Regions from separate parts of the Streptomyces sp. NPDC001157 genome, predicted to be linked through region 2. Evidence: riboswitches for the same ligand, from Rfam matches in the RefSeq annotation. Region 2 holds a riboswitch; each other region holds the start of a gene.
What was found. Region 2 has a riboswitch for cobalamin ahead of ACWDAG_RS04660 (CbtB domain-containing protein). Riboswitches for the same ligand answer to the same signal wherever they lie in the genome.
Positions count from the first base shown of each region.

Region 1: linked by a shared signal. The riboswitch ahead of ACWDAG_RS40940 (ribonucleoside-diphosphate reductase subunit alpha) and the one ahead of ACWDAG_RS04660 (CbtB domain-containing protein) in region 2 are both predicted to bind cobalamin.
Region 3: linked by a shared signal. The riboswitch ahead of ACWDAG_RS08585 (cobalamin biosynthesis protein) and the one ahead of ACWDAG_RS04660 (CbtB domain-containing protein) in region 2 are both predicted to bind cobalamin.

Region 1 covers NZ_JBSFJW010000041.1:38,579-48,373, reverse strand. The annotation lists gene ACWDAG_RS40945 (ribonucleotide-diphosphate reductase subunit beta) at 1-614, opposite strand, end outside; gene ACWDAG_RS40940 (ribonucleoside-diphosphate reductase subunit alpha) at 614-2,980, opposite strand; cobalamin riboswitch at 3,105-3,233, opposite strand; gene ACWDAG_RS40935 (GNAT family N-acetyltransferase) at 3,297-3,803, opposite strand; gene ACWDAG_RS40930 (ATP-binding protein) at 4,085-7,474, shown strand; gene mctP (monocarboxylate uptake permease MctP) at 7,539-9,158, opposite strand; gene ACWDAG_RS40920 (DUF3311 domain-containing protein) at 9,155-9,418, opposite strand; gene ACWDAG_RS40915 (YbdD/YjiX family protein) at 9,613-9,795, opposite strand, start outside; gene ACWDAG_RS40910 (carbon starvation CstA family protein) at 9,785-9,795, opposite strand, start outside.
Region 2 covers NZ_JBSFJW010000002.1:209,006-218,800, reverse strand. The annotation lists gene ppdK (pyruvate, phosphate dikinase) at 1-849, shown strand, start outside; gene ACWDAG_RS04685 (MFS transporter) at 1,110-2,720, shown strand; gene ACWDAG_RS04680 (chloride channel protein) at 3,077-4,387, shown strand; gene ACWDAG_RS04675 (DUF6479 family protein) at 5,106-5,471, opposite strand; gene ACWDAG_RS04670 (ferredoxin) at 5,582-5,953, shown strand; gene ACWDAG_RS04665 (histidine phosphatase family protein) at 5,957-6,532, opposite strand; cobalamin riboswitch at 6,628-6,780, shown strand; gene ACWDAG_RS04660 (CbtB domain-containing protein) at 6,818-7,039, shown strand; gene ACWDAG_RS04655 (CbtA family protein) at 7,065-7,820, shown strand; gene ACWDAG_RS04650 (acyl-CoA dehydrogenase family protein) at 7,957-9,135, shown strand; gene ACWDAG_RS04645 (oxygenase MpaB family protein) at 9,205-9,795, shown strand, end outside.
Region 3 covers NZ_JBSFJW010000004.1:53,407-63,201, forward strand. The annotation lists gene ACWDAG_RS08555 (hypothetical protein) at 271-1,665, opposite strand; gene ACWDAG_RS08560 (alpha/beta hydrolase family protein) at 2,062-3,180, opposite strand; gene ACWDAG_RS08565 (class II aldolase/adducin family protein) at 3,469-4,200, opposite strand; gene ACWDAG_RS08570 (lysozyme) at 4,397-5,146, shown strand; gene ACWDAG_RS08575 (anion permease) at 5,300-6,550, shown strand; gene ACWDAG_RS08580 (hypothetical protein) at 6,584-6,811, shown strand; cobalamin riboswitch at 6,959-7,100, shown strand; gene ACWDAG_RS08585 (cobalamin biosynthesis protein) at 7,201-8,226, shown strand; gene ACWDAG_RS08590 (cobyric acid synthase) at 8,223-9,734, shown strand; gene cobN (cobaltochelatase subunit CobN) at 9,731-9,795, shown strand, end outside.

The DNA of each region.
Region 1 (9,795 bases), on a different contig from region 2:
AAGGCACCGTAGAAGAACAGGCCCTCGATGCAGGCGGCGAAGCAGATCAGGTTGAGCAGGAAGCGGCGGCGGTCGGCCTTGGACTCCAGGCGGTCGAGCGAATCGACCGAGTCCATCCACTTGAAGCAGAACTGGGCCTTCTCGCGGATCGAGGGGATGTTCTCGACGGCCGCGAAGGCCGCGGCGCGGTCCTCCGGGTCGGGGAGGTAGGTGTCCAGGAGGGTCAGATAGAACTGGACGTGGACTGCCTCCTCGAACAGCTGGCGGCTCAGGTAGAGCCGTGCCTCGGGGGAGTTGATGTGCTTGTACAGGGTCAGCACCAGGTTGTTCGCCACGATCGAGTCACCCGTCGCGAAGAACGCGACCAGGCGGCCGATCAGGTGCTGCTCGGCGGGCGTGAGCTTGGCGAGGTCGGCCACGTCCGAGTGGAGGTCGACCTCCTCCACGGTCCAGGTGTTCTTGATGGCGTCCCGGTAGCGCTCGTAGAAGTCCGGGTAGCGCATGGGGCGCAGGGTCAGTTCGAAGCCCGGGTCGAGCAGGTTCTGGGATCGGGAGGTGCCGGCGCGCAGCGCCGTCGTTGAGGGGTGGTGGTCGGGCGACGGGTGGGCGGTCATTACTGGCAGGCCTCGCAGGACTCGGGGTTTTCCAGGGAGCAGGCGACCGCTTCGGGGTCGGCTGCTTGCTGCACGGGGATCGTCTTTTCAGGCTGGGCCTGCGCGGCTCGGGCGATCCGCGTCGCCGGGCGGGAGCGCAGGTAGTACGTCGTCTTCAGGCCCTGCTTCCAGGCGTACGCGTACATCGAGGAGAGCTTGCCGATGGTCGGCGTCTCCAGGAACAGGTTCAGGGACTGGGACTGGTCCAGATACGGGGTGCGGGCCGCGGCCATGTCGATCAGGCCGCGCTGCGGGATCTCCCACGCCGTGCGGTACAGGGCGCGTACATCGGCCGGGATCCAGGCGAAGTCCTGCACCGAGCCGTTCGCCTCGCGCAGCGCCTCGCGGGTGCGGGCGTCCCAGACGCCCAGCTCCTTGAGGTCCTTCACCAAGTACGAGTTGACCTGCAGGAATTCACCGGACAGCGTCTCGCGCTTGAAGAGGTTGGAGACCTGCGGCTCGATGCACTCGTACACGCCCGCGATCGACGCGATGGTGGCGGTGGGGGCGATCGCGAGGAGGAGCGAGTTGCGCATGCCGACGGTCGCGATGCGCTCCCGGAGGGCTGCCCAGCGCTCCGGCCAGGTGAGTTCGGTGTCGTAGTGGTCGGGGTGCAGGACGCCGCGGGCCGTACGGGTCTTCTCCCAGGCCGGCAGCGGGCCGCTCCGCTCGGCGAGGTCGGCCGAGGCCTCGTACGCGGCGAGCATGATGCGCTCGGCGATACGGGTGGACAGGGCCTTCGCCTCCGGTGAGTCGAAGGGCAGGCGGAGCTTGAAGAAGACGTCCTGGAGGCCCATCGCGCCCAGGCCAACGGGGCGCCAGCGGGCGTTCGACCGGCCCGCCTGCTCGGTCGGGTAGAAGTTGATGTCGACCACGCGGTCCAGGAAGGTCACCGCCGTGCGGACCGTCTCGTCCAGCCGTTCCCAGTCGATGTCCTGACCGGCCACGAACGCCCCGAGGTTGACCGACCCCAGGTTGCAGACCGCCGTCTCGCCGTCGTCCGTGACCTCCAGGATCTCCGTGCAGAGGTTGGAGGAGTGGACGACATGGCCCGGCTCGGCCGTCTGGTTGGCGGTGCGGTTGGCGGCGTCCTTGAACGTCATCCAGCCGTTGCCGGTCTGGGCGAGGGTGCGCATCATGCGGCCGTAGAGATCGCGGGCGGGGATGGTCTTGCGGGCCAGCCCCTCCGCCTCGGCCTTCCGGTAGGCGGCGTCGAACTCCTCGCCCCACAGGTCCACCAACTCGGGTACGTCGGCGGGGGAGAAGAGGCTCCACTGCTCGTCGGCGTTGACCCGGCGCATGAACTCGTCCGGGACCCAGTGCGCGAGGTTCAGGTTGTGCGTACGGCGGGCGTCCTCGCCGGTGTTGTCGCGCAGCTCCAGGAACTCCTCGATGTCGGAGTGCCAGGTCTCCAGGTAGACGGCCGCCGCGCCCTTGCGCCTGCCGCCCTGGTTCACGGCGGCGACCGAGGCGTCGAGGGTCTTGAGGAACGGCACGATGCCGTTGGAGTGGCCGTTGGTGCCGCGGATCAGCGAACCGCGGCCGCGGATGCGGGAGTACGACAGTCCGATGCCGCCGGCGTGCTTCGAGAGGCGGGCCACCTGGTGGTAGCGGTCGTAGATGGAGTCCAGCTCGTCCAGCGGGGAGTCGAGGAGGTAGCAGGACGACATCTGGGGGTGCCGGGTGCCGGAGTTGAAGAGGGTGGGGGAGGACGGGAGGTAGTCGAGGCGGCTCATCAGGCCGTAGAGCGCGGCGACTTCGTCCAGCGCCCGGCTGGTGTCGTCCTCGGCGAGGCCGCTCGCGACCCGCAGCATGAAGTGCTGCGGGGTCTCGATCACGCTGCGGGTGATCGGGTGCCGGAGCAGATAGCGGCTGTGGAGCGTGCGCAGGCCGAAGTAGCCGAAACGGTCGTCGCCCTGGGGGTCGACGAGCGCGTCGAGGCGGGCCGCGTGGACACGCACGAACTCCGCCGTACGGTCGGCGATCAGCCCCTCGCGGTGGCCGACGGCGACCGACTCCGTGAAGGACGTGACGCCCTGCGAGGCGGCCTCAGCGGCGATGCTGATCGTGAGCAGCCGGGCGGCCAGCCTGCTGTACGCGGGGTCCTCCGAGATGAGGCCGGCGGCCGCCTCGGTGGCCAGTTCACGCAGCTCCGTCTCGTCCGCCCGGGCGGACCGGCCGCGCAGCGCGGCGGCGGCGACCCGGCCGGGGTCGGCGTCGGGGAGGTCGGCGGTCAGCTCGGTCAGGGTCCGCAGCAGCGCGGCTCCCAGGCCGTCGTCGGCCACGGCGGTGCTGGCTGAAACCGGGTCTGCTGGCGCGATGGTCACGTGAGGCTCTCCCTCGCTCGGCACGGGGGCCTTGCGGAGGGCAGGGGGCAGTCACGAGCGCGCACGGCGTCGCGTCCACCGGCCCACTCCACGAGGCCCGGACGTCAAGGCACCCGGGCCGGATGGGCCGGGCGCACTGTCGGCAGGTCCTCGGACTGACGCCCATATGTGTGCGAACACGCATGGGTACACCGTTGCGGGACAGTTCCGGACTCACACCGGATTCCCCTGCGGCGACAGCGAGCATGAGCATACATCTTGTGCCGGGCTGGGGGAGCACCCCCATATGTTGTGTCGCCGGTGACTTCGGAGCGTGTCAGAGCGTCAACTCATAGGTGAGCAGCAGGATGTCCTCGTTCCCCGGAATCGGATGCCAGTCGCGCTCGGGGACGCGGACGAAGCCGAGGCGCTCGTAGATCCTGTGGGCGGCACGCATCGAGCCCTGGGTCGACAGGACGAGGCCGGTGCGGCCGGCCGTGGCCCTGGACCGGTCGATGCAGGCGCGTACGAGGGCCTCGCCGATGCCACGGCCGCGGGCGGCCGGGGCGACGGCGAGCATCCGTATCTCGCTCTCCGAGGGCCCGGCTATCTCGGACAGGGGACCGCCGGACGGCACGAAGGTCACGCCCCCGAGGACGCGGTCGCGCTCCACGGCGACCAGGACCTGCGCGTGGGCCGCCCGCTTGGCGACGTCCTTCAGCTCGCCGAGGTACCAGTCGCTGCCGGCGAAGTCGAGCAGGCCGTCGCCGAGGTAGGCCTGGGCGGTGATCTCGCCGAGGGTCTCGTACTCGCCGGGCTCCGCCTGCCGGATCACGATGTCCATGGCACCGAGTCTGCCGGACGGGTAGGACAACGGGCCTCCGGTTTTCCACAGGGGTGTCATGACCCGGGTTGCGGGGTGTTGGGGGAGTGCTTCCAATGGAAGGAGGTGCAGGCGTCGGCGTGGGCCTCCAATCCCGAGAACCGCTCTCGGAGGGAGAACGCACGATGTCGGTCACCCGTCACCCGCCCAGCAGGACGTGGCCACGAAGGGCGTTGCGTCCGGAGACCCGCGGGGGCACCGCCCGCCCCAGGAAATGGCGCAGATGGTTCTCCTACGCCAACGTGACCAGGATCGTCTGGCTGACCGCCCTGCTCGCGGTCCTCGCCTGGTGCGGGGAGGGTGTGTACATCTGGTTCGCGCATACGTCGACCGGGTTCGAGCACCTGCGCCAGAGCAAGGGGTTCGACGCCGTCCAGATGTTCGTGGGTCCCGTGCTCACCGCTTCGCTCGCCGCCGCGCTCTTCCTGTTCTGGTGGTACAGCTGGACCAAGCGGCGTTACCTGGCGAAGGCGCGTGGGGATCCCCGGGGACTGATGCCCACCGCCGGGCAGGACGCCGCCGAGATCGTCGGCCGCGAGGAGGTTGTCCAGGTCATCGCCGAACGGCTGCGGGAGCGCGACACACGCAGGCCCTATCTCCTCGTCGGAGGCGTCGGCGCGGGCAAGACCGCCGTCCTCGTACGGCTCACCGAACTGCTCGCCCGGCTGAACGCCGTGCCTGTGCCGATCAGGCTGAGGGACGCGGACGGCGGGAGTGACCTCAACTTCGAGCGCATGGCCAAGCAGCGCTTCGCAGACGAGGCGCCCCAGGGCATTCTGGCGCGCGGCAAGACCGAGCGGGTCTGGCAGCAACTGCTGGCCGACGACAAGCCGGTGGTGATAGCCGACGGGTTGGAAGAGGCGCTCCTCGACGGCGATCTCCAGCAGCACCGCGACAACATCATCCGCCAGGCCATCCAGCGCGCCTATGACGAGAAGCTGCCCCTGGTCATCGCCTCCCGGCCGCACAGTCCGCTGGAGAGCACCCCCGCCGCGATCGTCGAGCTGGAACCGCTGAGCGAGGAGGAGGCCCTCCGGTTCCTCGAAGGGCAGGTACCGGGCACGGACGAGCGCCGGGTGGACTGGATCGTGGAGACGGCGGAGGTGACCGAATCTCCCATCTACCTGCAGATTGCGCGCGAACTGCACTGCCTGGGCGCCCTGGAGCGTGACCGTCCGCGCGACGATCCCCAGCGGCTGGACACTCGCAGCCGGGATCGCAGCACGCTCCGGCTGTGGCTCCTGGAGAAGTGGGATCAGGCCCTGTGCGAGGGCCGACTGCGCGAGGAGGTGGCGCTGACATCGAAGGAGCGCCGGGACACCGTCGAAGTGGTCTCCGCCCTGGCGTGCATCGGACTGCTCCAGGACGAACTGGAGGTCGGCTTCGACGAATTGCTCGACCAGGACGTGCATCCCGGTACGGCGCGGCACGCGAGAACCTGGGCGGAGCACATGTGGACGAGGAGCCGCCGCTTCGACCGGTACGGCAAGCGCCAGAACGCCTTGTCCGAGTGGCACCGACGGCGGATATGGAACACGCTCTGCGACAGGCTGGGCGCCGAGGAGGGCAGGCGTCTGCGTGAAGGGAACGCGGACCAGTGCCACGCCGTGCTCGCCCGGATCGTGGGCAACGCGCACAGGCTCAGGCTGGTGGAGGGCTCCGAGAAGAAGGTCCGTTTCCCGCACAGCATCCTTCAGGCCTACTTCGGCTTCCGCGTACTGCACCACCTTGGGGAGCGAGGCGGTGGAGAGCTGGTCGAGCAGGCACTGCAGCCGCGCGGGCCCAGCCGGGAACTGCTCATCGCTCTGGTGCTGCTGTCCCGTCGGCGGGCGGCAGAGCTGACGGCCACGGGCGGCAGCATTCAGGCCGAAGTGAAGAAGGGGCTCGGGGAGTTGGTGCGGCAGTCACCTGTGCGGGGGCGCACTCTGGCCCACCGGCTCTTCGTGGCCGCGAACCTCCGCACGGAGGATCCGAAGGCCCTGGATCTCTATGCCGCGGCCATAGAGATCGAGAGTGTGGAGGAGAACCCGAGACTGCTGGAGGACATCGTCGCCAAGGTGCGCGAAGGCTGGCCCCGCGTCAAGGGGGACCGACGCAGCCTCGAGGACGCGAAGCTCAGGCTGGTCAGGCGGCTCGGCGCGGCACTGCGGGCCGTCTCCGACAGAACGGACACCGTGCCGCTGTACGAGAAGCTCTTCGAGGTGGGCATCGCGGAGCCTTCCTACCCGCTACGCCTGGCCGTCGCCCAGGAGATCGGCACCGGCGGCAATGCCGCGTTCGGCATGCTCCGCGAGCGGAGTGGGTTCAACAGCGACCCCGTGAAGGAGTACGACGCCAAGGTCAGTGCCCTGAAAGCCGGGAAGGGGCAGCGGTTGGCGATGTGGGCCGTGGAGATGGGGCAGGCGAGAGCCGCCCGCGGGCCCTCACGGGCTGTGTCGGCCGAACGCATCAAAGAGTTGCAAAGCAGACGAAGGATCCTCAACAGAAAGTACCGCGACAAAAGGGTTGCTCTGTTCCGGGAGTTCGTGATGCGGGCCTGGATGCTCCCCATGCTCCTCGGCTCCGTCGACGAGGACCACCGCGACGAGACCCAGGAACGCATCGTCAAGTGGCTGCGCCACCTCGACCCGAAATACACCGGTGGCACCCCGGACCTCCCGCTCGCCCTGGAGGCCGCGTTGGCCCAGGGTTTCAAGTACGCCGCCAACCGGCGCAAACGCCACCCTGACGCTCACTCGGGCAACCGCGCCGACCTGATCCGGCTGGCGGAGACCGTGCTGCAGCAGTCCCGGTGCTGGTACGCGCAGCTCAGCCTGGTTCAAGCGCTGGGCCTTTGGGAGCTCCCGGACAGCGTCGGCGTCCGTGAGCGGGACGGGGGCCCCGTCGGGGCACGCGAGCCGTCGCGGGCGATCGGCGAAGCGACCGCGGTGCAGACCGTGCAGCGTTGGCTGTCGACGGCCGGCACGGTGAACCGTGCTCCCGGCGCGAACGGCGTGCCGGCCCGGCCGCTGGTCCATCCGTTCGTCGCCGAGGCGGCCGACCTGGTGGCCCTGGCCCTGGAGACCGGGCAGCCCGAGCGTTTCCTCTGGGTCGACGAGAAGGGCGTGGCGGACAACATCGGCTCCCGCAACGGCAACCCCGCCGGGTATCGCAAGCACAACCTCTGGATCCCGCCCTCCGTGGGCTGGAGCACCCTCGACGCGCGAGCCCAGTACCTCGTCGCCGACATTCTGGTCATGCTGAACCTCATCGAACGCGATGGACACCCCGACGAGGTCGAGGAGCGCCTGGCCCGCGCGGAGCCGCACGGCATGCCGCTCCCGCCCTGCATCCGTACGAACCGCTACCCGCTGCGGCCCGATCTGCAGGCCGGTACCTCGGTGCCGCCCACCCCCGGCAGCACCTGTCTGCCCGACTGCAAGTTCCAGCTCTGCCCGTACCCGCCCCGGGGCTGTGTCCCCCGGGGAGAGATCCGTGAGCCGTTCTGCCGCCAGCAGCAGGCCCTGCTGCCCGGGCGGGTGCGCCGCCTCTTTCCCCGCGGCCTGCGCAGGAAGACCCCGCACTGGGTGGGCATGCGGGTGCGGGAACTGGACCGGTTCTGGGGCGAGATGGCCAAGCGCACGAGGGACTGACCGCCGTGCGGGTACGACAACGGGCCGCCGGATTTCTCCGACGGCCCGCCGATCGCCGTAACCGTCAGTGGGACGCGCCCGCGGTCGCCGGCGGGAGCTCCACCTGGACGCCCGGGTCGCCCGCGTCCGCCGTGTAGTCCTGCGGCTTCGTCTCGTCGACGCCCTCAGGGGCCTTCAGCGCCTTCAGGACGAAGGTGAGCACCACCGCCGCCACGGCGTTCAGGACGAACGCCGTCAGACCGATGTAGCCCATCTCGCCGAGGCCCGGGATGTTCGCGTTGGAGCCGCCGAAGTGCTTCTGGCCGGGGTTGGTCGGGGACGCGACGCCGTACGCGGCGACCGTGCCGTAGACCATGCCGACCGCCCAGCCCGCGAGCAGCGCCCAGCGGTGGAACCAGCGCGTGAACAGGCCGCCGACCAGGGCCGGGAAGGTCTGCAGGATCCAGATGCCGCCCAGCAGCTGGAAGTTGATGGCCACCGTCTTGTCCATCGTCAGGACGAAGACCAGCGCGCCCACCTTCACCAGCAGCGAGACCAGCTTGGAGACCTTGGTCTCCTGCTCGGCCGTGGCGTTCGGCTTGATGAAGTCCTTGTAGATGTTGCGGGTGAAGAGGTTCGCGGCCGCGATGGACATGATCGCCGCGGGGACGAGAGCACCGATGCCGATCGCCGCGAAGGCCACGCCCGCGAACCAGCTCGGGAACATGTTCTCGAACAGCTGCGGGATGGCCAGCTGCCCGTTGGTGACCTTGACACCGGCCGCGATCGCCATGAAGCCCAGCAGTGCGAGCAGGCCCAGCATCAGGGAGTACAGCGGAAGGATCGTGGTGTTGCGGCGGATCACGTCACGGCTCTTGGAGGAGAGGGTCGCCGTGATGGAGTGCGGGTACATGAAGAGCGCGAGCGCGGAGCCCAACGCCAGCGTGGCGTACGTCCACTGGTTCGCCGCGGCCGGGACGAGTCCGCCCGCGCCCGCCGCCGCGTACTTCCCGCCCGCCTTGGAGAAGATCTCGTCGAACCCGCCCAGCTTGATCGGGATGTAGATGATCGCGACGGCGATGACGATGTAGATCAGCGCGTCCTTCACGAACGCGATCAGTGCGGGGGCGCGCAGGCCCGAGGAGTACGTGTAGGCCGCCAGCACGCCGAAGGCGATCAGCAGCGGCAGGTCCTTCATGAACCAGTTGGAGTCCGCGCTGCCGCCGACGCCCATGACGTCGAGGACGGCCTGGATGCCCACCAGTTGCAGGGCGATGTACGGCATCGTCGCCAGGATGCCGGTCACGGCCACTGCCAGCGACAGGCCCTTCGAGCCGAAGCGGCCGCGCACGAAGTCCGACGTGGTCACGTATCCGTGCCGGTGCGAGACCGACCAAAGGCGGGGCAGGAAGGTGAAGATCAGCGGGTACACCAGGATCGTGTACGGCACGGCGAAGAAGCCGGCCGCGCCCGCCGCGTAGATCGCCGCGGGTACGGCGACGAAGGTGTACGCCGTGTACAGGTCACCGCCGAGCAGGAACCAGGTGATCCAGGTACCGAACGACCGTCCGCCCAGGCCCCATTCGTCGAGGCTCTGCTCGTTCTCGGCCTTGCGCCAGCGCGCGGCCAGGAAGCCCATGACCGTGACGGCCAGGAAGAAGAAGATGAAGACGCCGAGCGCGACGCCGTTCACGCCGTTGTTCATTCCGGCGCACCGCCCTTCTGTGCGGCGCGGGCGCGCTGGTCACGCTGCCACAGCTTGTACGCCGTCATCGTCAGCGCCGTGGAGATCAGCACCCACAGCATCTGGTACCAGTAGAAGAACGGGATGCCGCCGAGCGCCGGGTCCGTCTTGGCGTAGGAGCCGACCCAGAGCATCGCCACGAAGGGCGCCACGAGACAGAGGGCGATGACCACGCGGACCGGTGTCACCACCGGTGGTCTCGCCTCGGACACATCTGACATACCGGCTCCGTCCCCTCACCCATCACCTGTACCGATCACCTGTGATCACCCGTACTGATCACCTGTGGAATGCGCAGGCAATCTAGGTCACGGTGTTGCGAGAGCGGAAGACCTCGTCCGGATATCGGTATGTCGATTCCGTGAAGGCCCGACATCAGGCCCGGCGTTGGTGTGTCATCGGGCCGACATCGCTGTCAGCAGCAGCGGAAACCCTGGCGCGGATCCGCCTCCTGACGGTCCGTCCGCATCCGCTCGAACTCACGCCGGGACGGCACCTGCGCGTCCGGATGCGTCTTCCGCAGATGCGCGACATAACGGTCGTACGCCGACTCGTCCGTCAGCTCCCGCACATACCAGCGCAGCCCCCTAATCGCCCG
Region 2 (9,795 bases):
TTCACCGCCATCCTCGAGGCGATGGACGGGCTGCCGGTGACGATCCGGCTGATCGATCCGCCGCTGCACGAGTTCCTGCCCGACCGCACCGAACTGGCCGTCCGCCTGGCCCGCACCGAGCACCCCGACCCGCACGAGAGGGAACTGCTCGCCGCCGTGGAGCGGATGCACGAGCAGAACCCGATGCTGGGCCTGCGCGGGGTGCGTCTGGGCCTGGCCGTGCCGGGACTGATGGCCATGCAGGTGCAGGCGATCGCCGAGGCCGTGGTCGAGCGGCTGCGCGACGGCGGCACCCCGCGCGCCGAGATCATGATCCCGCTCGTCGGCACGGTCGAGGAACTGAGGCTGGCCCGCTCCGAGGCGGAACTGGTGCTCGGCGAAGTGGAGACCGAGACCGGTCTGACCCTCGACTGCCCGATCGGCACGATGATCGAGCTCCCGCGCGCCGCGCTCACCGCCGGACGCATCGCCGAGGCGGCCGACTTCTTCTCCTTCGGCACCAACGACCTCACCCAGACCACCTGGGGCCTGTCCCGCGACGACGCGGAGGCGTCCTTCTTCCCGCTCTACATCGACAAGGGCGTCTTCTCCGTGTCGCCCTTCGAGACGATCGATCAGGAGGGCGTCGGTCGGCTGGTGGAACTGGGCGTGGAGGCGGGCCGTGCCGTCAACCCCCGCCTGGAGACCGGGGTCTGCGGAGAGCACGGTGGCGACCCCGACTCCATCCACTTCTTCCACCGCGTGGGACTGGACTACGTCTCCTGCTCACCCTTCCGGATCCCCGCGGCCCGCCTCGAGGCGGGCCGGGCGTCCCTGCTGGACACCACCGGTATCAGCGACAGCCGGTGACGCATTCGCTGGGGCTCTCGTGGGCGGTGACCGACGTCGCCGCGGAACTCATGACGCATGCCGACACCGCCCACTCTCGCGCGCCGGAACCCTCCTGCTTGCATGCTGCCTGCCGGACGGCCATGCCGGATCACTCGCGTGAGGTGACCGGACGACCTCTCGGCGGGCACGGACTCAAGGCTCGGCCGATGCGCGGCCAACCGGTCGACCTCCGTGGCGGGTCAACGGCCGATCGCCACGGCCGTTGAGACGATACGCGCATGGCACCACGGGAAAGCGACCCTGAGAGTTCGGCAGCCACACGGCTCGTCCTGATGACACTCGCGTCCGGCCAGTTCCTGATGGCCCTGGACAGCTCCGTCATGAACGTCTCGATCGCTACGGTGGCCGACGACGTGGGCACGACGGTGACCGGGGTCCAGGGCGCGATCACCGCCTACACCCTTGTGATGGCGATGTTCATGATTCCCGGCGGCAAGGTCGGCACGCTGATCGGTCACAAACGCGCGTTCATGATCGGCTGTGCCGTCTACGGGTGCGGATCCCTGACCACGGCGCTGGCCCCGAACCTGCCGGTGCTCCTGGTCGGCTGGTCGCTCCTGGAGGGCCTCGGGGCGGCGCTCATCCTGCCCGCGATCGTGGCGCTCGTCGCCGCCAACTTCGCCGTCGAACGCCGACCTGCCGCCTACGGACTCGTCACGGCCGCAGGAGCCGTGGCGATCGCCCTCGGCCCGCTGGTCGGAGGTGTCGCGACCACATACTTCTCCTGGCGCTGGGTGTTCGCCGGTGAAGTCGTGATCGTGCTCGCCATCCTGGCCCTCGGCCGCCGTATCGCCGACGCACCGGTCGAAAGCCGCTCCCGCATCGATCTCGTCGGCACTGCGCTGTCCGCCGCCGGGCTCGGGGCCTTCGTCTACGGCGTACTCCGCTCGGACGAATGGGGCTGGTTCCAGCCGAAGCCCGACGCGCCCACCTGGCTCGGGATCTCACTGGTCGTCTGGCTGATGCTGGCGGGACTGCTCCTGATCTGGCTGTTCCTCCGCTGGGAGGCACGCCTCGTGGAGCGGCGCAGGGAACCACTCGTGGACCCGGCGCTCCTTCAGAACCGGCAACTCACCGGCGGGCTGACGATGTTCTTCTTCCAGTACCTCGTGCAGATGGGGGTCTTCTTTGTCGTACCCCTCTACCTGTCCGTCGCCCTCGGCCTGTCCGCGCTCAAGACCGGCGCCCGCATCCTGCCGCTCTCTCTGACGCTGCTGGCCGCCGCGATCCTCATCCCGCGTTTCCTCCCGGATGTCTCGCCGCGGCGGGTGGTGCGGCTCGGGATCCTCTCGCTGTTCGCGGGAGCAGTGGTCCTGATGGCCGCGCTCGACGCCGACGCCGGTGCGGAAGTCGTCACCGTTCCCCTCCTGCTGATCGGGCTGGGCATGGGCGCGCTGGCGTCCCAGCTCGGCTCGGTCACCGTGTCCGCGGTGCCGGACGAGCGGAGCGCGGAAGTGGGCGGCGTCCAGAACGCGGTCACCAACCTGGGCTCCTCGATCGGTACGGCACTGGCCGGATCGGTCCTGATCGCCGCGCTGACCAGTTCGTTCCTCGCCAACGTCGAGCAGAACCCCGAGATCCCGGCCCGTGTCAAGAGCGAGGCGAGCGTCGAACTCGAAAGTGGCGTGCCCTTCCTGTCGGACGCTCAGCTCAAGGCGGCTCTCGACGAGGCGGGCACGAGCACGAACGTGACCCAGGCCGCGCTCGACGCGAACGCCGACGCACGGCTGGACGGCCTGCGCGCCGCACTCGCGATCCTCGCCCTCACCTCGCTCCTCGCGATGTTCTTCACCCACCGGATCCCGACGACTCAGCCCCGCTCGACGTAGCCCCCAGCGGGCGGACGTTCACCGAGTCCGCCACCCCTGGAGTGTCTTCAGTCGACGCAGGCCAGGTGACTACGCGGCCATGGGCCGTAGACGGCGCCTGCGACTGCACGGGGCCTGACGGGCAGATGGCCCCGACGCGTCGCCATCACAACTCGACCTCGGCCGCCTCGAGCCGTTTCTGGTCCCCAGTAGCGTGGCGACGGGCAATGGACAACCGGCTGGATAAAATTGGCCCGTTATGGGTTGAATCACCTGTCGTGTCCTGACCTCGGGAGGACCCCATTACCGGGACGAGATCGGGAGCGGCCGTGTCCGCGCAGGCGAATCAGCCCCCTGAGGCCGACCAGCTGCAGAAGATGTTGCGCCGCCCCGAATACCGCAAGGCGCTGGTGTTCTGCGGGCTGATCGGCGTTCCGGTGGCGCTGCTCGCCTTCTGGTTCCTCGTCGCGCTCCACCAGTTGGAGCAGCTGATCTGGACAGACTGGCCCAAGCACCTGGGCTGGAAGCAGGCTCCCTGGTGGTGGGCGCTGCCCCTGATGGCGGTGGCCGGGTTGACCGTAGGTCTGGTGGTCGCCCGGCTTCCCGGGCGGGGCGGGCACATCCCGGCGGGCGGTCTGCATGCCGGCGGGGTCACCAAGGAAGCGCTGCCCGGTGTCCTCGTCGCCGCTCTGGTCGGTCTGCCGCTCGGGGTCGTACTGGGTCCCGAGGCGCCGCTGATCGCCCTGGGCGGCGGTCTTGCGCTGCTCTTCGCGAGCCTGGTCCGGGCGCCCCGGACCGAGGCGAGCACGGCGTTGCTCGGCGCGGCGGGGGCCGCGGCTGCCATCTCGGCGCTCTTCGGGAACCCGGTGGTGGGAGCCGTGCTCCTGATGGAGGTGGCCGGGATGGGCGGGCCGCAGCTGTTCGCGGTGATGCTGCCGGCCCTGCTGGCCAGCGGAGTCGGGGACCTGATTTTCACCGGGTTCGTGCACTGGACCGGCCTGGAGACCGGGAGCCTGGACATCGGGCTGCCGAAGCCGCCGCCGCTCGACTGGGCAGACGTCCTGTGGGTCCTGCTGATCGCGCCGGCCCTCGCCCTCCTCATCCACTGGGTCTTCGTGGGCGGCAGGTTCGTGGCCGGCTTCGTGACGACCCGGACGGTACGGAACACCATTCTGTGCGCGCTGGGGGCGGCGGGCTCCATCACCCTCTACGCGGTCGCCACCGGCCATTCGCCGGCCGATGCCGCCATGTCGGGGGAGGACGCCCTGGCCGGCCTGGCGCAGCACCCGCACGCCTGGTCGGTGGGTGCCCTCGTCGCGGTGCTGGTGTTCAAGGCCCTCGCGTACACCTTCTGTCTGGGCAGCCTGCGCGGTGGCCCCGTCTTCCCCGCCCTGTTCCTGGGCGGGGCGGCCGGTGTCCTGCTGGCGCCGCTGCCCGGTCTGGGGCTGGTGCCGGCGATGGCGGTCGGGATGGCGGCGTCGGTGACCGCGGCCCTGCGGGTGCCCGTGAGCAGCGTGGTCCTGGTCGTGCTCCTGCTGGGCAACGTGGACACGGTGGCGCTGGTGGTGCTGGCCGCAGTGGTGTCCTTCGTCGTGGTTCAGCTGCTTCCGCAGGGGCCGAGCATCCCCGCGTTCGGCGAGCCGCCGGCCGGTCGAGCGCCTCGTCCAGGCGCGTCGCAGCCATCATGAGCGAAACTGGGTGAAGGTTTGCGGGAAATGGCCCGGAGCCCGGTCGGCCCGCGCGACGGCGTCGACGCGAACGAGCGTGCAGAGGCTGAACGCACCGTCCGAGCCCCGCAGCCCGTCGGTAGAGGCCGCCGGGTCGCAGCGGTGAGCGAGGGCCGCCACCTTCCGAGGTGAGGCGCACAGCACCCGCGGCGGAAGGTGCCGCCGTCGTACACGGGAAGCCGCGTGTCGAGCACGTCGTGGGCACCTTCCGCCGCGGGTCGGCTCCCGGTCGCTCCTCTCGTGCGCAGCACGTTGCACGGGTGCCCCGCGCCCAGGTCGGAGACAGCTACCGCTGATCGTCCCTCGGCCTGCCCCTCTGGTTGGGGGGTGCCGTGCGGTGGTCGGCCGAAGGGGTTGCGCGGAGGTCGCGGGTGACACCGGGGAGCCGGTGTGGCGGCCGTGCTGCTCGGGACGCAGCGAGCTCGGGGCGCCCCGACGTCGGCTCGCGCTCGTCTGCACATGCTCCAGGCCGACCAACAGCAGCGCGGTGATCGGGAGCGGGTCGCCGTACGAGTGCTGGTATAAGAGAGGCGCCCTGGACCTCCTTGGCGGTCAGGAACCATGCGCGGCTCTCAAGCCCGCCGGTCGGCAGGTGGGCGTAGTCGGGCAGCGGCAGTGCGGGGGCGGGTCGGTCTTGACTCTCGCGTCCTCCCGGCGTCGCCCGCGGAGGTGTTCGGCGTCAGCGGCTTCCCGGCCCGCCACTGCCGAACGCCCCGCTGCTGCCCCCGCTCCAGCGCTTTCGCTGCTGCGACGCACTGGTCCTGCTTGGCGAGTTGCCGTGTCCGGGCAGCTCGTGCGGGGTCAGCCGGTGCTCGCTGCGGGGTATCTCGGCGGGCTCACGGTTCTCCCGTACCTCGCGGACCGGGCCGTCGTCCGGCAGTTGCGGCTGATCCTCCGGCCGAGGCGGAGCGGGTTCGCGGCGACGGATGCGGGCGCCCAGCAAGAAGGCACCGATCAGCAGGGCCACGACCGCCACCCCCACGACGACCAGGCCGATCCCGAGTGCGCCGCGGCCTGCGGCGATGTCCATCCAAGAGGTGCTCATGGGCTCGCGGGTACCCATGGGACCCGGCGCGAACCTGCTCGCTGCGTCCCCTGTCGGCCAGACTGCGGGCGGCGGTGTTTGAGGCCATCGACGACGGCAACCCGCCAGGTGTGACTTCGACGACCCAGCAGGAGCTCTTCCGGTTCCTGGAGGACCGCTTCGCCTGCGCGCAGGCGTGCACCGAGTGCGCACGCGCGTGTGCGCTGCGCGCCAGCCTCGTGGATCCGGACGGCACGCAGGAGCAGGAACTCGTACGACGCAAGGGCATCATGTGCGCGGAGGTGTGCGACGCGACGTGCCGTGTGCTGTCCGAGCAGAACCGCCTGGACGAGGCCGCCATCCGCATCCAGGTGGAGTGGTGCCGCACGGTGTGCCTTGAGTGCGCACATGCCTTCGACCGGCTGCCGGGCGCCGAGGACGGCGCGAAGGCGGGCCGGGACTGCGCACAGGCGTGCACGGACTTCCTCGCCACGCTGAACTGAGGCTCACAGCGGCGCGCGGAGCGGCTGCCCGAGCCGCACGTTCCACCGCCCCGACCTGCCGCTGAGCTCGACGGAGGTCAGCGGCGGGACATCCGTACGCCAGAATGCCGACTCCGGCGCCCCGAGCGCCCGGACCACCGCGGCCCGTACGGCCTCGGGCTCGACCACGGCGACGGTCCGGCCAGGCGTCTGCGCGACCGTCTCCAGCCAGCCCGCCACCCGGCCGCACAGCGCCGCCACCGACTCCCCGCCGTGCGGCGCGGCCCCGGGGTCCGACAGCCAGCGGGCCAGCGCCTCCGGCTCGCTCTCACTCACCTCCGCGAGCGTCGCACCGCGCCAGCGGCCCGCATCCAGCGCTGCCAACTCCGGGGCCTCCACGGCGTCGAGACCGAGAGCCTCGGCCGTCTCGCGGCAGCGCACGGTGGGGGAGACCCAGACCCGTTCCGCCGCCGGGAGTGCGCCGGCGGCCGCCCGTGCCTGCCGCAACCCGGAGGCGTCGAGCGGGCAGCCGTCGTCGAAGCGGGCCTCCCGGAGGGCCGCGGTGATCGCAGGTGAGATCAAGATCACTCGGCTCGTCATATGTCCGTCCCCGCCCTCGACATTCCCTCAAATCCCTTGATCCGACGGCTGAAACGGCTCACCAGGGGCGCTCGCCGCCGTCCCGTGCGCCCTTGGCCCCACCTCTGCTTCGCGGTACCGTCTCGTGGATATTGACGACGGCACAGCGGAAGCCGGTGGAAGTCCGGCACGGTCGCGCCACTGTAAGTCCGGTGCGCACCCTGGGTGCGCACCGGGTGAGTCAGACCCGCCCCGTCGTCGCGTGCACCACCGAGACGGGACGCGAGTTCCCCAGGAGGGCCTGCCATGGCGCAGTCTGTCGCTCAGCCGACCACCACCCCCACCGCCGTACCGGCAAAGCTGCCGATCGGCGCGATCGTCCCCTGGGCGGTCTTCTTCGGCATCCTGATGCTGGTCCTGCTCTACTTCGTCGGCGCCGAGCAGGGCGCCACTTCCGTGATGAACGGATCCGACGTGCACGAGTGGGTGCACGACGCCCGCCACCTGCTCGGCTTCCCCTGCCACTGAGGGCGGCGAGAAAGCACAGCCGCCCATGAACTCGGCAACCGTCCGCAACCTCCTGGTGCGTGGCATGCTCGCGGGACTCGCCGCGGGCCTGCTCGCCCTGGTCGTCGCCTACTTCCTCGGTGAACCGCGCGTGGATGCGGCCATCGCCTACGAGGAGGCGCACTCGCACGAGCACGGCATGGAAGTCGTCAGCCGCACGATGCAGTCCACCGCGGGCCTGTCCACCGGTGTCCTGGTCTACGGCGTCGCGTTCGGCGGCATCGCCGCCCTCGCGTACTGCTTCGCGCTCGGCCGCATCGGCCGCTTCGGGCCGCGCGCGAGTGCGCTGCTCCTCGCGGCCGCGGGTCTGATCGCCGTGTACGTCGTGCCGTTCCTGAAGTACCCGGCCAACCCGCCGTCCGTCGGCGACCCCGGCACCATCGGCAAGCGCACCACGCTGTACTTCCTGATGATGGTGCTCAGCGTGCTGCTGGCCGTCGCCACCGTCATGCTGGGCAAGCGCCTCGCGCCACGCCTGGGCAACTGGAACGCGACGCTCGCCGCGGGCGCGTTCTTCCTCCTCACCGTCGGGCTCGCGTACGCGTTCCTGCCGGCCGTCAACGAGGTCCCCAAGACCTTCTCCGCCACCCTGCTCTGGCAGTTCCGCCTGGCGGCCCTGGCGATCCAGCTGACCCTGTGGACCTCCTTCGGGCTGGTCTTCGGGGTGCTGGCGGAACGGGTGCTCGTCCCGAAACAGGTCCGGGCACCCGGCGCCGCACGGCCGACTCCCGTCGCCCACTGACCGGTTCGGACAGCTCACCCGGCAAAGGGCCCCCGGACAATCGGGGGCCCTTTCCGTATGCCGCGCCATTCCCAATTTCTGGAACACGTTCTACGGTGTGCGCCGTCAGGACCGGCCTGGGAAGCCTGGAGGCGCCGTGCACCTCGAATACACGCCCGAGCAGCAGCGGCTGCGCACCGAACTGCGCTCGTACTTCGCCGAGTTGGTGCCGGACAACGCCTACGCCCGGCACGGCGACCCGGCCGCCCAGAAACGCTTCTACCGCGACACCGTCCGGCGCTTGGGTACGGACGGCTGGCTCGGCGTGGGCTGGCCGAAGGAGTACGGCGGGCGCGGGCTGACCGCGATGGAGCAGTTCATCTTCTTCGACGAGGCCGCCCAGGCCGGCGTACCGCTGCCGCTGATGGCGCTGAACACGGTCGGCCCGACGATCATGCAGTTCGGCACGGACGAGCAGAAGGCGTACTTCCTGCCGAAGATCCTCGCCGGCGAGATCGACTTCGCGATCGGCTACAGCGAGCCCGACGCGGGCACGGATCTGGCGTCCCTGAAGACCCGTGCGGTACGGGACGGCGACGAGTACGTCGTCAACGGGCAGAAGATCTGGACGACCAACGGAGACACCGCGGACTGGGTGTGGCTGGCCACCCGAACCGACCCCGACGCCCCGCCCCACAAGGGCATCACCATGCTCCTCGTCCCCACCACCGACCCCGGCTACTCCTGCACCGTCATCAACACCCTCGCCTCGCATGACACCACGGCCAGCTACTACGAGAACATCCGCGTCCCCGTCAACCGCCGCGTCGGCGCCGAGAACCAGGGCTGGCGGCTCATCACCAACCAGCTCAACCACGAGCGCGTCACCCTCGCCGCGCACGGCACCATGGCCATCCGCGCCCTCCAGGACGTGCAGCGCTGGGCCACGGAGACCAAGCTCGCCGACGGCCGCCGCGTGATCGACCTGCCCTGGGTGCGCCGCCGCCTCGCCCAGACCCACACCAGACTCGACGCGATGAAGCTCCTCAACTGGCGGATGGTGCACGCCGTCCAGAACGGCACGCTCACCCCGCAGGACGCCTCCGCGGTCAAGGTCTACGGCTCCGAGGCGCGCCGGGACGCCTACGCCTGGCTGATGGAGATCGTCGGCGCGGTGGGCGCGCTGAAGGAGGGCTCCGCGGGCGCGGTGCTCCACGGCGAACTGGAGCGCGGCTACCGCTCGGCGGTCATCTTCACCTTCGGTGGCGGCAACAACGAGATCCAGCGGGAGATCATCTCGTGGATCGGTCTGGGGATGCCGAGGGTGCGGCGTTAGCCTGCAGAGGTGACGGACATCCAAGCAGGTGACCCCGGGCTGTTCGGACCGTCCTCGGTGACCTGGCAGATGCACGGCGACCCGATGATGTGGGTCGCCGGGGTCCGTGCGCTCTACCTCCAGGCGCTGCACCCGCGGGCCGTGCGCGGAGTCATGCAGAACTCCGACTTCCGGCGCGATGCCTGGGGCCGCCTCATGCGCACCGCCAATTTCGTCGGCACCATCAGCTACGGCACCACCGAAGCCGCCGAGCGGGCCGGCGCCCGCGTCCGGAAGATCCACAGCATGCTGTCGGCGACCGACCCGGACACGGGGGAGCGGTACGGCGTCGACGAACCCGAGCTGCTGCTGTGGGTGCACTGCGCCGAGATCGACTCCTACCTCCAGGTCGCGCGTCGCTCCGGCTTCGTACTCACCGACGCGCAGGCCGACCACTACATCGGCGAACAGCGCGTGAGCGCCCGCCTGGTGGGCCTCGACCCCGACGCCGTACCGGCCGATCAGGAGGAGATGGCCGCCTACTTCGAGAAGGTGCGGCCCGAACTCGCCGTCGGACCCGAGGCACGCGCAGTGGACGACTTCCTGCTTCGCCCGCCGACGCACCCCCTCCTCGTCCCCGCGCGCGAGGCGCTGTGGCGGCGCGTGGCCCGACTGGCGTAC
Region 3 (9,795 bases), on a different contig from region 2:
GCTCGGATTCGGCGCAGAGCGTAGTCGCGTGCGCGGGCTGTGCGGGGGATACGGCGGTGGGCGAGCGGGGATGTCCCCCGTTCGGCCCCTACGCCGAGCGCCTAATGATGTGCCGCGATATGCCGTCGCGCGTCTGCGGCTGCATTGTGGCTGGTCGCGCAGTTCCCCGCGCCCCGTAAAAAGCCGCTGCCCGACCGCCGGCCCACAAGCCCCTGCCGAACCGTCGGCCTACAAAGCCATTGCCGGACCGCCGAGGAGTGCGCCTCCTGCTCAGCTTCCGCCCGTGTGCACCTGGAACGCGGCTCGGCGCACCGCCTTGGCCAGGGCCGGGTCCGGGTGGGCCGCGGCGAGGGCGACGAGGACCTGGACGGTGCGGGGATGGCCGACGGCCCGTACCTCTTCCAGGAGGAGCGGGACCGTCGGCTGCACGGCCGACTCCAGGTGGCGTACGAGCATCGGGGCCTCGCCGTGGTCGGCGACCGCGGCGGCGGTGTCGACCCACAGCCAGGTGGCCTCTTCGCGGGTGAGGACCTCGTGGGCGTCCTCGGGGTCGACGCCGTCGTGCTCGGCGAGCCACAGCAGGGCGTACGGCCGCAGGGTCGGCTCGTCGGCGACGGCGCTGACGTCCGGCTCGGCGGGGGCGCCGACCACGCGCAGTGCCTCGAAGGCGAGGCCGCGCAGCAGGGCGTCGTCGCCGCGGGCGGCGGCGATGAGTTCGGTGACGGCGCTGCCGACGGGGCGGGCGGCGAGCCAGGCGCGGTATTCGGCGCGGGCGGCGTTGGGGCGCAGCTGGGCACAGCCGCGGAGCATCTCGTCGGCGGCGACCTCGATGTTCCCGGCGGGGCTCTGCGCGGCGACGCAGATCTGCTCCAGCTTGACCCAGACCGCCCAGCTGCCGAGCGGGGTGAGCGTGGCGTGTCCGCCGCCGTAGGTGAGGGCGCCGACGGAGGCGAGGGCGCGCAGGGCCCAGTCGAGGAGGGGGGCCAGGGGCGTGTCCTGGGGCGGCTCCACGGGCTCCGGCTGGGGGCCGTACGGGATCTCGCAGCGCTCGGTGCGCAGTTCCGTGACCCGCTGCTCCAGGAGGTCGAGGAGCTGCTCGACCGGGACGGGCCCGGCGGACAGCTGGAGGAAGGAGAGCACCTGGGGCATGGCCGAGACGACCTCGGCGACGGCGGCGGGCTCGTGGTCCGCGGGTTCCGCGTGGGCGAGGGACCAGGCGTCGAAAAGGGCGACCCAGCCGCGCAGGACGGCGCTGTCGTCGCGGTTCCAGGCGCGCAGCCGCCAGCCGGGGCGGGCGCTGTCGCCATGCACCTCGACGAGGCCGGCGAGGCGGGCGGTGTCCCAGTCGGCGCGCACCTGAGTCACGGTCAGGCCGAGATCCCGGGCGGCCCGTTCGGCGGTCGCGTCGGCGAGGGTGGCCTTGCCGTCGGCGGTCGCGCCGTCGCTGCCCGGGCCGAGCGCGGCGTCGGCCCAGCGGGCGACGCGGGCCGCGGCGGCCAGCTGGGAGCGAGCCATTCTGGCCAGCTCCGCGGGTGCCGGTGTGCCCTCCGGGGGGCGGGGTGCGGCGCGGCGCGGGCGGCGCTGGTTCACGGCTCTGGGGGCGGCGGACAGGGATCGCGGGCCGACGAGTCGAAGCCTGGAGTCGCGCGGGATACGGGACGTCACGGGTGCAGTCTTCCGGTTGACGGTCCGAAAACCCAAACGGAATGTCACGGCGGGCGACGGGACTGGCCAACGCACGGGGTCCGGCGGGCGGCTCGGGGACGGGAACAAGCCAGTGGTACGGCCTTAAACGGAATCGTGCCGACCGTTCAGCTCCGCTCCGGCTCGGCATCGCGGGCAGGGGTGCCGGACGGGGGCGCACGAGCGGGGGGAGGCACCGGCGGAGGGGGAGCGCGCGGGCAGGGCAGGGGTTCGGAGGAGCGAGTGCGCGAGCCGAGCGAAACCCGGCACGAAAGGGGTGCGCGAGCAGGGCGAAGGGTCGAAGGAGCAGATGCACGAGCCGAGTGAAGTCCGGGTCGAAAGGGGTGCGCGAGCAGGGTGAGGGGCCGGTGGAGGCGGTCACATCAGCGGGGTCAGAAAGCGGCGCAACGCTTCTTCGTAGGCCTCCGGGTCGGCGTTCCACATCGCTGAGTGCGGGGCGTTCGGGACCGTGCGCAGAGCGATCAGGTTGGGACGGGCGTGGGCGAGACGGCGGGAGTACTCCCAGGGGGCCAGGGTGTCGTCCGGGCCGTGGAATATCAGGGTCGGCACGGTGAGCTGCTCGGCCTCGGCGGTGCGCTCGCGCTCCATGCCGGTACGTCCCTGGGCGGCGCGGACGGCGAGCGGCAGCAGTGCGCCCGGTGTGCGGCGGGCCGCGGCGAGGGCGCGCAGTGTCGTGGCCCAGCTGAGCACCGGGGAGTCCAGGACCAGTCCGGAGATGCTGTCGCGCAGCCCGGAGTGGGCGGCGGCGCGCAGCGCCATGGTGGCGCCGGTCGACCAGCCGTGCAGGACGACCTGTTTGGCGCCGTGGCTGACGGCGTGCCGGATCGCCGCGTCCACGTCGCGCCACTCCGTCTCGCCGAGGTGGCCCAGGCCGTCCGGGGAGCGGGGTGCGCCGGGGTCGCCGCGGTAGGCGAGGGCGAGCACCGGGAAGCGCTGGCGGTGCAGGAACTCCATGATGTTCATGGGGAGTTCGCGGGTGGCTCCCAGCCCGTGCACGGCGATCACCCAGGTGTCCCGCACGCCGGGCACGAACCAGGCGGGCAGGGAGCCGAGTTCACCGGGGATCTCGACGTCGGTGTGGGGCAGTCCGAGGGCGGTGCCCGGGTCGCCGATGTGCACGTTGGGGGTCAGCCACACCTGGGCGCCGGGCTCCAGGGTGCCGTGGGTGACCCGTTCCAGGCGGCGGACGACGGTGTCGGCGGTGTGCGTCGCCGTGGCGAGGACGGGGCCGACGACGGCGTGGGTGCCGTCCCCGGTGAGCCCGTAGATGCCGGGGCGCATGGCCGCCAGGTCGCGGGTGAGCGCGATCTGGCCGGCGGCCGTGGCGTGCACGGTGAGCCGGGGTTCGGTGGGCAGCGGCCGGCCCGGCGGCGCCTTGAGCGCCGCGTCGCTCGCGAACCGGCCGGCGGCCACGCTTGCCGCGCCGGCCGCCAGGGCTACGGTGACGGCTGCAGCCGTCGCTTTGACTGTGCGCACCCGTCCAGTGTCCTGGCCGACCTCGCCTGCGGCCAGCGGGAGGACGGGGCGGGGTGAGGCGAGGTCGCCGGCAGCCGTGCCGCGTTCACGCCCACCACGGCTGTACGGACCTCACTACGGTTGGCCGTGCGCACGCACCCCCTCCCCGCCTCCGCCACCCGCTGCGGGGACCGCAGCATCAGGGTGATGCGGGCGACCGACAGCCGCGCCGCCCGCGGCGACCGCAGCGACCGCGGTTGTGCGAGCCTGCTCGCCCCTGCCGGCACGCCGACTGCGGGCGTGCGGGCCTCACTGTCGTTGCCCGTACCCGCGCAGCTTGTCCGCCGCCTCCGCCAGCTGCTGCGGGGAGAGGAGTGTCGGTGACAGGCCCGGCACCGACGAGGCCGTCAGCCACAGGCGGCACATCCATTCCAGCTGGGCCGTGCGGTCGTAGGCCTGGTCGAGGGTGGTGCCGTACGCCATCGTGCCGTGGTTCTGCAGCAGGCAGGCGGTGCGGTCGGCGAGGGCGTGGAGCATGTTCTCGGCCAACTCCTCACTGCCGTATGTCGCATAGGGGGCAACTCGGACGGGGCCGCCGAGGGCGCAGGCCATGTAGTGGATCGCCGGGAGCTCGGGGACGAGCGTCGAGACGGCCGTCGCATGCACGGCGTGGGTGTGGACGACGGCGCGGGCGTCGGTGGTGCGGTGGATCGCAAGGTGCATGGGGAGTTCGCTCGTCGGGACGAGCGTGCCGAGCACCTGGCGGCCGTCGAGGTCGACGCCGGTCACGTCCTCGGGCGTGAGCCGGTCGTAGGGCACGCCCGAGGGCGTGACCAGCACGGTGTCCCCGACGCGCACCGAGACGTTGCCGGAGGTGCCGACGACGAGTCCGTCGGCGACCGTGCGGCGGGCGGTCGCGACGAGCGCTTCCCAGGCGTGGGCCGTCTCGGCACTCACGTCCCTCCCCCACCGCCCCGGCGCGTCCTGCACACCTTCCCGCGCATCCCGTTCGCCTCGCTGGTCCCGCCGCTGCTCAGCCATGCCGCGATCCTGCCAGGCACACCCTCGACCCGCCGCCGGGCGGGGGCACTTTAGGGCGGAAGCCATGCCTTCGAAAGACCCGCTATAGGGACATATCCGTCTCTCTCGGTTCTTGGCCGGAGATCGCCGAGCATTCGACGACCTTCCAGTAATCTCCCGTTGTTTTGTCGTGCACGTCGCCATTCCGGGGGGAAATATGGCTCGTGATCGCAAACCGTTCCGCCGTCGCGCCCGCGTCATCGCGGTCTCCGTGGCGGCACTCACCGTCGCAGGGGCAGCTCTCGCCGACCTTCCGGCATCGGCGGCGGGCCTACCGAAGGGGCACGACGTCTCTTCGCACCAGAAGAACGTCGACTGGTCGAGCGCGAAGGCCAAGGGCGCCAGGTTCGTATACGTCAAGGCGACCGAGTCCACGAACTACCGCAACCCGTACTTCAGCCAGCAGTACAACGGCGCCCGCAGCGCCGGCATCATCCGCGGGGCGTACCACTTCGCGCTGCCGGACAAGTCGTCGGGCAGGGCGCAGGCCGCGTACTTCGTGAACCACGGCGGCAGGTGGTCCTCGGACGGCTGGACGCTGCCGCCCGCGCTCGACATCGAATACAACCCTTACAGCGCCAAGCACAGGTGCTACGGCATGAGCAAGGCGAGCATGGTCGGCTGGATCAAGTCGTTCAGCAGCGAGGTGAAGCGGCTCACCGGCCGCCACCCCGTGATCTACACGACCACCCACTGGTGGAACACGTGCACCGGGGGGAGCAGCGCGTTCGCCTCGAACCACGCGCTGTGGATAGCCCGTCACGAGTCCGGGGCCGCGGGTTCGCTGCCGGCCGGCTGGTCGTTCTGGACCTTCTGGCAGTACGACAACAGCGGCGGTCTGCCGGGTGACCAGAATCTCTTCAACGGGTCGCAGACCCAGCTGAGGAGGTTCGCCCGGGGCTACTAGCCAAGGGACACCGAGGGACCAGGGGGCCGCCGGGACCGGGCGGAGCGGCGACCCCCTCATCCGGACATCGCGCAGCCTCCCTCAGTTCATCTTCCGTTCACCCAGGTTGCCTACGGTCAACCGACCGTTGACTTCGAACGATTGCCTGGGTAAATGGAAAACTTCTCGCTGATCCTCGCGATTGTGGTAGTGACCGCACTCGCGTTTGATTTCACGAACGGTTTCCACGACACCGCCAACGCGATGGCCACCACCATCTCGACCGGCGCGCTCAAGCCCAAGGTCGCGGTGGCCATGTCCGCCGCGCTGAACCTTGCGGGTGCCTTCCTCTCCGTGGAGGTCGCCAACACGATCTCCAAGGGTCTCGTCGACGAGACCGGCATACGTCCCGAGGTCATCTTCGCGGCGCTGGTCGGCGCGATCCTCTGGAACCTGCTGACCTGGCTCGTCGGCCTTCCCTCCAGTTCCTCGCACGCCCTGATGGGCGGCCTGATCGGCGCCACCATCGCCTCGGCCGGCATGGGCGCGGTGCACGGCGACGTGCTCGTCACCAAGGTGCTCATCCCGGCGCTCGCCGCCCCGATCGTCGCGGGCCTGGCAGCGCTGCTCGCGACCCGGCTGTCGTACACCCTCGGCAAGAAGGCCGACGGCAAGGCCGCAGAGAAGGGCTACCGCGTCGGCCAGATCGCCTCCGCGGGCCTGGTCTCGCTGGCCCACGGCACCAACGACGCACAGAAGACGATGGGCATCATCACCCTCGCCCTGGTCGCCGGCGGCGCCGTCGCCCCCGACTCCGACCCGCCCACCTGGGTCATCCTCTCCGCGGGCCTCGCCATCGCGCTCGGCACCTGGCTCGGTGGCTGGCGCATCATCCGCACCATGGGCAAGGGCCTGACCGAGCTCCAGCCGCAGCAGGGCTTCGCCGCCCAGACCAGCGCGGCCACGGTCATCCTGGCCTCCTCGCACCTCGGCTTCTCGCTCTCCACCACCCACTCGGTCTCCGGTTCGGTGATGGGCGCGGGTCTCGGCCGCAAGGGCGGCGTGGTCCGCTGGTCGACGGCGACCCGCATGCTCGTGGCCTGGTGCCTGACGTTGCCGGCCGCGGCCCTGGTCGGTGCGGGCGCGGAGTCCGTCACGGATCTCGGCGACTGGGGCACCGCCGTCGTCGCCGTCTTCCTGGTCGTCGCCAGTGCGGCCATCTGGAAGATCTCCCGGCGCGAGGTCGTCGACGCGTCGAACGTCAACGAGACCGACGAACCCGCGGGCGTGGTGACCACGGCGATCGCCGCCGTGACCCCGCCCCCCACGGGCACGGTGACCGAGGGCCTGACGGCGACGATCCCCGCCCCGGCCCCCGTGACCGCCGCCCCCGACCCGGCGACCCCGCCGGCCGCGGCCGTCTGAGCCCGCCTCCCGGTACGAAGGAAGAGAAGCAGCATGAAGATCGACTGGGCAGCCCTGGGCTCCGTCTTCGGCGTCAGCCTCGCGGTCACGGTGGGCCTCGTGGCCCTGTTCACCCTCGGCATCATGGGCCTGTCGCGCCGCGAGCGGGCCGTGGCGCAGGGCAACTCGGCGTCCCTCGCGGTGGCCGGCGCGTACGTGGCCTTCGCGGGGTGCGCGGCGGCGGTGGCGTACGGGATCCATCTGGTGATCGCCAAGGCCTGAGGCGGCCGGACCGCCTCCCCAACCGTCCCGCGGGGCTAGGAAGCACCCTTTCGTGCCTCCTCGCCCCGCGGGTTTTTCATGCGCGGATCCGAGCACCGGGTGTGGGCCTCAGCACACTCCCCCGCCGCAGGTCAACGGCAAGTTGACTGCCGTTCGGGGGCGTGGTGGACTGCCGAAGCCATATACGGCGGCGCGAGAGGAAGCCGGTGCAAGTCCGGCGCGGTCCCGCCACTGTCACCGGGGTAGTAAGCCCCGGGAGCCAGGAACTCTCACCGCCGGTCTAGTCGAACCAGGGCGTGGACACCCTGAGTGAGGACATGTCGTCATGCCAGCCTGCCGTTTGAGGTACAGGACCAGGTCCCTGCCCGACCCCACGGCCGGCTGAGCCGATGCGTGCCGATCGCGTCTTCGCGTACGGCGCCGCCGCCGGCCTCCTCGGTGACCATCTGCTCGGCGATCCGCGCCGCGGACATCCGGTCGCCGTGTTCGGACGGGCCGCGGGGGCCGTGGAGCGGGTGCTGTGGCGGGACCATCGCGGGTGGGGCGCGCTGCACACCGCCGTGTGCGCCGGTGGCGCCATTGCGCTCGGCCTCGTGGCGCAGCGAGCCGTACGTCCGTCCCGTGCCGCCTCCCTCGCGCTGACCGCGGCCGCCACCTGGGCCGTCGTCGGGGGGACTTCGCTCGCGCGCGAGGCCCGTGGCATCGGGCGTGCGCTGGAGGCCGGGGACGTCGAGGCCGCCCGGGCCAGGCTGCCGCATCTGTGCGGGCGGGATCCGCAGGCCCTGGACGTCGACGGGATCGCGCGGGCCGTTGTGGAGTCCGTCGCCGAGAACACGTCCGATGCCGTCGTGGGGGCGCTGGTGTGGGGGGCCGTGGGCGGGGTGCCGGGGCTGCTCGGGTTCCGGGCCGTCAACACGCTCGACGCCATGGTGGGGCACAAGTCGGCCAAGTACCGGCGGTACGGGTGGGCTTCGGCGCGGCTGGACGACGTGGCCGGGTGGCCGGGGGCGCGGGTGACCGCCGTTCTGGCCGCCGCTGCCGGGGGTGACGGCCGGGGGGCCGTACGCGCCTGGCGTTCCGACGCCTCGAAGCATCCGAGTCCCAACGCCGGGCCCGTGGAGGCGTCGTTCGCGGGGGCGCTGGGGGTGCGGCTCGGGGGGACCTTGTCCTACGGGGGGCGGGTCGAGCATCGGCCTGTGCTGAACGGGGAGGGGCGTGCGGTGGAAGTCGGCGACATCGAGCGTGCCGTGCGGTTGTCGCGGCGGGTGGGGTGGCTGGCGTTGGGGGTCAGTGCGGCTGGGGCGGTGTTGCGAGGCCGGGTCGCACGGCGACCGGCGGTGGGGGCCGTGCCCACCCGTTCCGCCCTGCGGAACGACTGCCCACAGCCAGGGCCACAGCAGGGCGGTGCGTCATGAGTGGCGGGGGTCTTCTCGTTGCCGGTACCACCTCCGATGCCGGTAAGAGTGTCGTCACCGCCGGGATCTGTCGCTGGCTGGTGCGGCAGGGGGTCAAGGTCGCGCCCTTCAAGGCGCAGAACATGTCCCTCAATTCGTTTGTGACGCGCGAGGGTGCCGAGATCGGGCGGGCTCAGGCCATGCAGGCGCAGGCCTGCCGGGTCGAGCCGACCGCGCTGATGAATCCCGTGCTGCTCAAGCCCGGTGGCGAGCAGAGCAGCCAGGTCGTGCTGATGGGCAAGCCGGTGGGTGAGCTGAGCGCACGCGGGTATCACGGGGGGCGCCAGCAGAAGCTTCTCGGCACCGTCCTCGACTGTCTCGCCGAGTTGCGGGGCACGTATGACGCCGTAATCTGTGAGGGGGCGGGTTCTCCCGCCGAGATCAACCTGCGCCGAACCGACATCGTGAACATGGGGATCGCCCGTAACGCGCGGCTTCCCGTGCTCGTGGTCGGTGACATCGACCGCGGCGGGGTCTTCGCCTCCTTCTTCGGGACCGTCGCCCTGCTCTCGCCCGAGGACCAGGAACTCGTCGCCGGGTTCCTCGTCAACAAGTTCCGCGGGGACGTCAGCCTTCTGGAGCCCGGGCTCGACATGCTGCACGGGCTCACCGGACGGCACACCTACGGCGTCCTGCCGTTCCAGCACGGCCTCGGCATCGACGAGGAGGACGGACTGCGGGTCTCCCTTCGGGGGACGGTACGGGAGTCGAACGTCGCGCCGCCCGTCGGCGAGGACGTGCTGCGGGTCGCCGTGTGCGCGATCCCGCTGATGTCCAACTTCACCGACGTGGACGCCCTGGCCGCCGAACCGGGCGTCGTGGTGCGGTTCGTGGACCGGCCGGAGGAGCTCGCCGACGCCGACCTCGTCGTCGTTCCGGGGACCCGGGGGACCGTGAAGGCCCTGGAGTGGCTGCGCGAGCGGGGACTTGCGGACGCTCTGGTCCGCAGGGCCACCGAACAGCGGCCCGTCCTCGGCATCTGCGGTGGCTTCCAGGTCCTCGGCGAGCACATCGAGGACGAGGTCGAGAGCCGGCGCGGGCATGTCGAAGCGCTCGGAGTGCTGCCCGTACGGGTGCGGTTCGCCCGCGAGAAGACCCTCACCCGGCCCGTGGGGGAAGCCCTGGGCGAGCATGTCGAGGGGTACGAGATCCATCACGGGGTCGCCGACATCCACGGAGGGGAAGCCTTCCTGGACGGCATCCGGGTCGGGCAGACCTGGGGCACGCACTGGCACGGTTCGCTGGAGTCGGACGGGTTCCGGCGGGCGTTTCTGCGCGAGGTGGCGGCCGCCGCGGGCCGTCGTTTCGTGCCGGCGCCCGACACCTCTTTCGCCGCGCTGCGCGAGGAGCAGCTCGACCGGCTCGGCGACCTGATCGAACACCACGCGGACACGGACGCGCTCTGGCGGCTCATCGAGTCCGGCGCGCCGCAAGGACTGCCTTTCATTCCACCGGGAGCGCCCGCATGAGCACAGTGTTGTTGTTGTCGACCGCCGACACGGATCTGTTGGCCGCTCGGGCCGCCTCCGG